2 regions of the Streptomyces sp. WMMC940 genome follow, and region 1 is predicted to be linked to the other one. Evidence: riboswitches for the same ligand, from Rfam matches in the RefSeq annotation. Region 1 holds a riboswitch; the other holds the start of a gene.
What was found. A riboswitch is a leader RNA that binds a small molecule or an ion and turns the genes downstream of it on or off. The one in region 1 is predicted to bind cyclic di-AMP.

Region 1 (3,365 bases):
GTCCGCCGCCGCTCAGACCGTCCCGTCGACCAGCCGCCCACGGAGGCGCTCCCGCGTCGCGCCCGTGAGGCCGAGGCCGTCCGAGAGGTAGCGCTCGGTGCTGCCCCAGACCTCCTCCATGGTCTCGAACGCCGCCGCCAGGTACTCGGCGCGGGCGTCGAACAGCGGGCTCAGCAACTCCATCACCTCGGGTGACATCCCGGCCGGCGAGCTGTCGCTGCGGCGCACCTTGTAGCGCCGGTGCGGGTCGTTCGACTTGAGGTAGTCCGCCTCGATGGCGTCCCGCTCGACCCCCACGGCCAGCAACGAGACGGCGATGGACAGACCCGCCCGGTCCTTGCCCGCCGCGCAGTGCATCAGCGCCGGCGTGCTGTCCTCGGCCAGCGCGTGCAGGACGCGGCTGTGCTCGGCGGTGCGCTCCTTGATGATCATCCGGTAGGAGGCGATCATCCGCCCGGCCGCCTGGCCGTCGGCGAGGATCGACTTCAGCTGGTCGAGGTCGCCGTCCCGGACCATTCGCCAGAACTCGGCCCCGTCGGCCGGGTCGGACAGCGGGATGTTGACGTTGCGCACCCCGGTGAGTTCGACGTCCGGGCCCTCCAGCCGCTGGTCCGCGGAGTTGCGGAAGTCGAAGATCGTGTGGAGCCCGAGCGAGGAGAGGAAGGCCGCGTCGGTGTCCGTCGCGTGCGCGAGATGGCCGCTGCGGAAGAGCCGTCCGTACCGAACGCGTCGTCCGTCCACGGTCGGCAGTCCGCCCACGTCCCGGAAGTTGCGCACACCGGACAGTTCGGGTTCGGTCGACGGGGTCTGGGGCAGCTGCTGCGTCACGGGGGCTCCTCCGTGTCTGCGGTCGGCGCTGCTCGCCGACGAGGGCGCGGTGCTGACACTACGACATCGATTCCTCAGGCAATCATCTCGACCCGTGTCCGCCAGGCCGTTGCCCGTCGTCGAACTCCCCCCGACGATGTGCGGAGTTGTCGGAGTCTGGGAGGTCCCCGCGGGGACCGATGCCGCTCGCCGGCTGGGACCGACCACGCAATTCACGGGTTGTGGGAATGGAATTCCGACAGGACGGGTGAAAGGTGTTTTTCTGTGCCACTCGCACCCTTGAGCGTATTGCGTCCGCAATGGGTGATGTGTCCGTATTGGATGCTTTAGGGTGACGCGCCCTGATTGGAAATGGAGGCCGCGTCCAGCCGTGAGCTGAATCATATCCGTGACGTTCCGTGGAGCGTGGGACGGCTCAACTCCCTTGTCCGCGTGGAAATCGAAGATCCGCGATCCACGGAGTGTGACCGGGAAATGTGTGCTGATATCCGGCAGGTCGATTCCCGGTGGAAATGACGGCTTGTTCACGCCGACCCGACTCCTCTACGGTCACCGCAATCCGGTCGGAACGCCTAATCCTGCCGCCGTCCGGAATATCGCACCCACCCACATGTGGCAGGAGCGGGGGACCCAGGTACTGCGCCGTTCCGTGACCCCGGACGGCTCGGGGTGAAGCCGCGCTCACGGCGCGGCCGGGCAGCTCCAGCCCGAACCCGACAGCTCACCTCGCAGGCGGCGGAGAGGAATGCGCCATGCCCGGTAAGGGGAAGCACCGCCGTCCGAGGACCAGCCCGTTCAGGCGCGGATTCGTCGCCGCCGGTACGGGCGGGGCCGCCATCGCCATCCCGTTCGTCGGTGCCGCCGGCGCGAACGCCGCAGGGCAGTCCGCGCCCGCAGCCGGACCTGTCGCCCCGACCGTGCACCAGGCCTTCGTCCTCCAGGCGCCGCAGGCCGGCAAGGCGGTCGAGTCCTACACCGTCGTGGTGGGTGACCATCTGTCGAAGATCGCCGCCGAGCAGGATGTCGCGGGCGGCTGGAAGAAGCTCTACGCCGACAACCGTGCCGCCGTCGGTGGGAACCCGTCGCTGATCCACCCGGGTCTGCGGCTCAGCCTCCACGTCGGGCCGAAGGCCCCGGCCGACGCGAAGCCGCACGCGAAGGCCCAGTCGACCGAGCGCAAGGCCGAGGCCCCGGTGAAGGTCAAGGCGAAGGCCCCGGCCAAGGCCGAAGCCGAGAAGCCGGCCGCCTCCGCCGAGCGCGCCTCCCGCACCGCCGACCGCGGCGCCTCTGCTCCCGCGGCCGCTGCCGTCCAGGCTCCTGCCGCCGACAGTGCCGTCAAGAACATCCCCTCGGGCTACTTCGCCCCGGTGGTCGGCGGCGTCAGCACCGCGTACAGGACCGCGGGTGCCATGTGGTCCAGTGGCTATCACACCGGTGTGGACTTCATCGCCCCCACCGGCACGTCGGTGAAGGCCGTCGGCCCCGGCACCGTCGTCTCGGCGGGCTGGAGCGGTGCGTACGGCAACGAGGTCGTCATCAAGCACAACGACGGCACCTACTCGCAGTACGCCCATCTCTCCCAGCTCTCCATCTCCTCCGGCGAGAGCGTCACCGGTGGCCAGCAGATCGGCCTGTCCGGCTCGACCGGCAACTCCACCGGCCCGCACCTGCACTTCGAGATCCGCACCAGCCCCGGTTACGGGTCGGACATCGACCCGCTGGCCTATCTGCGTCAGCACGGGGTCACGATCTGACGTCGCGTCGGTACCTCACGCGGCGTCCTCGTCCGCCGGCCCCGCGCAGGGGGCCGGCGGACGGCTTCGTTCCGCGCCCGCCGGTTCCGGTGTCGGGCGGCGGGCCGTGTCCGATGGCTATTCCCGCTTTGCCGAAAACTGACCTGGTGGTCTATATCACGCGCCGTCAACCCCTCCCTACGGTGGCGTAGGTCACTTCGCGAGGTGAATGATGACTCGACGTGGCAGATGATTCGCGATCAAGAGCAAAGGACTCCTTCGGGTCGTACGCGGCGATCGGTGACAGCTTCACCGAGGGCGTCGGAGACCCCGGACCCGACAGCCGGTTCGTCGGCTGGGCGGACCGTCTCGCGGTCCTGCTGGACGACCGTCTACCGGAACACACCTTCCGCTACGCCAATCTCGCCGTGCGCGGCAGGCTCCTCGACCAGATCGTCGAGGAACAGGTCCCGCGCGCCAAGGAACTCGCCCCCGAGCTGGTGACGTTCTGCGCCGGAGGGAACGACATCATCCGGCCCGGCAGCGACCCCGACGACGTCGCCGAACGCTTCGAGCGGGCCGTCGCCGACCTCGCCGCCTCCGTGGGCACGGTGATGGTGACCACCGGCTTCGACACCCGCGGGGTGCCCGTACTCCGCCACCTCCGGGGGAAGATCGCCACGTACACGGCACACGTCCGTGCCATCGCCGACCGCTACGACTGCCCCGTCCTCGACCTCTGGTCGCTCAGGTCCGTGCAGGACAGGCGGGCCTGGGACACCGACCGGCTGCACCTCTCGCCCG
Region 2 (3,365 bases), 5.8 Mb from region 1:
CACCTCGGCCAACGACGTCATCGCGCAGTTCCTGTACCTCGAGTACACCGCGCCGGACCAGGACATCTCGCTCTACATCAACTCGCCCGGCGGCCCCATCAGCGCCATGTCCGCCGTCTACGACACGATGCAGACGGTGACCTGCGACGTGGTGACCACCTGCCTGGGACAGGCCGCGTCGACCGCCGCCGTGCTGCTCGCCGCCGGAACCCCGGGCAAGCGCATGGCCCTGCCCGGTGCCCGCGTGGTCGTCCAGCAGCCTTCGCTGCCGGAGCCGGTCCAGGGGCAGCCCACCGATCTGGACATCCGGGCACGCGAGTTGCTGCGGCTGCGGGAGCAGCTCACGGCCATGCTCGCCCGCCACACCGGCCGGAGCGCCGAACGCATCGCAGCCGATCTCGACCGCGACTCCGTGTTCGACGCCTCGGGAGCCCTTCGCTACGGGCTGGTCGATCACATCGTCAAGAACCGGAAGTGTTTCCCGACTTCCGCCGTCCTCGGGTGAGCCGGCGGTGCTGCCACCCGAGCTGCCGCCGCTGCCCGCACTGACACGCGCCGAGAGCGAGTTCGTCGACAGCTATCTCGAAGTGGTCGACCAACTGGGAAGGATCAACCCGGCACGCGGGACACACACATATGGAGCCCTCCGCGCCGCACAGGCCCTGGTCGCCCGGGCCACGGAGCTCCGCGACGCCCTGACGGTCATGCACATGCGCGGCGAGAGCGAGCTGCACACCGTCACATTGGCCCGCGCACTACGGGTATTGGGCGGGGAACGCCGAGCCTTGCGGATCACCGTGCCACCGGATCAGCAGAGTTGACGGTCCAGCGTGAAACGGGTGCCCCGGCGCCTCCGACCCGCCCGAGAAGCGTACGACCGGGTGTCGCCCATCCGGACCAGTCAGCGCTTCGACTTTCGTCCCGTGCAAGTTGCGCAACCGCATCGCCCGATCGGCCCAATGACGCGCTTCGCCGCAGGTACGGGGCTCGTCACCCGGCGACGCCCAGTCCCCCGAACGGCCCTGTCCACCCGAACAGATCAGTGGTGAGGAGCCTCACAAATCGTCGTTTCGACTCGGAAATCCGGCAGTTCGTGGGTCAAGATCCCTGGGACGACAAGCCCCCGCCACCGCGGCGGGGCGGTCCGGGCGGACGCCGAGTCCTGCCGCCGCACCGGATGCCTGGTCGACATGAGGGCTTCGGCAGGAGTGGAGGACCCAGCAGTGCGGGCCTGCCACCGGAACGGTGGCCGGTCCTTGGGGTGAAGCCGTGTGAGCGGCCGGGCGTCTTCGCCGGTCCGAACCCGACAGGTCATCCTTCACAGGCGGCTGACGAAGGGTTGCGCATGACTGCGCAGACACATCTCCCGTCCCTGCTGTCCCGGACGGGTGCCGTCTCGGCACTCACGATCGCCGCCGTCGGCGGCTCACTGATCGTGCCGGGCGGTGCGCCGGAGGCACAAGCGGCCTCGGCGCACGCGACGAAGGCTCTCAAGGTCGCCGCGTCGAAGAAGGGAGCCCCGTACAGGTACGGAGCGACCGGTCCGAGCCGCTTCGACTGCTCGGGGCTCACGCTCTACGCCTACAAGAAGGCGGGCAAGCAACTGCCGCGCACGGCCCAGCAGCAGTACAACCGCACCCGTCATATCTCGGCCTCCCAGCGGCAGCGCGGCGACCTGGTGTTCTTCCACTCGCGGGGGCACGTGTACCACGTCGGCATCTACGCGGGGGCCGGGAAGATCTGGCACTCGCCGAAGACCGGTTCCGTCGTGAAGCTGACCAAGATCTGGACCAAGGGCGTCCGCTACGGGCGCGTACGCTAGTGCCGCGTCAGCACCGGCCGCGCGCACCGGGCGGCGCTGACGTCCCTCGGCAGAGGTGACGTCAAGCGAAGCGGCGCGGCGGTCCCGAACCCCGGCCCCGGAGCGCAGGACGTCGACCGGCCCGGGCGCGTCGTTCGGCCCGGGCTCACGGCGCCGGCGGCCGGCCCGGGCCCTCAGTGTGGAGGCTCGGCGTCGGCCGCGCTCCAGGGCATCGCGATCCAGACGGTCTTGCCGCCCTCGGGCGTGGGATCGACGTGCAGCCTTCCCCCGCATTCCGCGACGAGCCAGCGGATGATGACCATGCCGCGGCCGTTGTCCTGCTGCACGGCCGCGGGCAGCCGCTGGGGCCTGCGCGGATGGCTGTCCGTGACGCCGATGCACAGACGCTCGTCACGCTCCAGACGGACGTCCACCGTAAAGGTCGGGGACAGCCCGAAGGTGTGCTGGACGGCGTTGGTGGCGAGTTCGGAGACGATGAGACGGACCGTTTCGGCGGTGCCGGTCTCCCCCGGCAGTCCCCATTCGGCGAGGACCTCGGAGACGTATCTGCGCGCGGCGGATACCGAGGCGGGATCGCTCGGCAGAGTGACGGAGGCTTCCTGATGGTCTGCCATGGCGAGCTGTCCCTTTCCCACCGGGGCTGCCGGAGCGCGGCACGTAACGGATTGGATGCCGGAACAGCCTCGGACTGCGCTTCGCGCCAGACTGCCACTGTTGCCGCCCCCACGGCAGGGGATCCACCTGGATATGCATATATCTGTCGCTCAAAGCGGTGAACCCTGCTACGCGAGAGCGTATTCGGGCGCACACTTGGCGCCTGGCACTGCGTCCGCCGGTGCCCGTCCGGACGGTCACCGGTGTCCGCCGCCGGGCGGCCGTGGGAACGGCGGAGAACAGGAGGAGATTCGGCATGCGGCAGGGTCCCGCGGTGCGCCGGCGCAAGCTCGGCGAGGAACTGCGCGGTCTGCGGCTGGGCGTCGGCCTCACGAGCCGGGAGGCGGCGCTGCTCGTGGGCTGGAACCAGTCGAAGGTGAGCCGCATAGAGACCGGAACGAGCGGTGTGAAACCGGCCGATGTGGCTCGGCTGCTGGACGTCTACGGAGTCGCCGACCAGCGGCTGCGCGAGCTGCTGGGGACGCTGGCCGGCACGGCGGACGGCGGGGGAAAGGGCTGGTGGCACGCGTATCGCGGGGTGATTCCGCCGCAGTACCGGGACTTCATCAGCCTGGAGTCCCAGGCGAGCGCGGCGCGCACGCTGGAGACCTCGGTGGTGCCCGGACTGCTGCAGACGCCCGACTACGCGCGGGCGGTGACCCGTTCCGCGCTGGAGAGCGTGCCGACGGAGACGGTGGACTCGCTGGTGGAAGTGCGCATCGCGCGTCAGCGCGTACTGCGCGCGGAACGCCCGCTGACCTTCAGTGCCGTGCTGGACGAGGCGGTCCTCCGGCGCCAGGTGGGCGGTCGGGAGGTGATGCGGGGCCAGCTACGCCGGGTGCTGGAGATGGCCCAACTCCCGCATGTGCGGCTGCAGGTGCTGCCCTTC

Region 2: another riboswitch for cyclic di-AMP. It lies ahead of O7595_RS29455 (C40 family peptidase); the one in region 1 lies ahead of O7595_RS03790 (M23 family metallopeptidase).

Annotation. Positions count from the first base shown of each region.
Region 1 is NZ_JAPZBC010000001.1:831,007-834,371, reverse strand. It holds gene O7595_RS03795 (tyrosine-protein phosphatase) at 13-828, opposite strand; cyclic di-AMP (ydaO/yuaA leader) riboswitch at 1,416-1,576, shown strand; gene O7595_RS03790 (M23 family metallopeptidase) at 1,581-2,582, shown strand; gene O7595_RS03785 (SGNH/GDSL hydrolase family protein) at 2,804-3,365, shown strand, end outside.
Region 2 is NZ_JAPZBC010000001.1:6,669,000-6,672,364, reverse strand. It holds gene O7595_RS29465 (ATP-dependent Clp protease proteolytic subunit) at 1-505, shown strand, start outside; gene O7595_RS29460 (hypothetical protein) at 513-821, shown strand; cyclic di-AMP (ydaO/yuaA leader) riboswitch at 1,169-1,342, shown strand; gene O7595_RS29455 (C40 family peptidase) at 1,346-1,822, shown strand; gene O7595_RS29450 (ATP-binding protein) at 1,996-2,436, opposite strand; gene O7595_RS29445 (helix-turn-helix domain-containing protein) at 2,733-3,365, shown strand, end outside.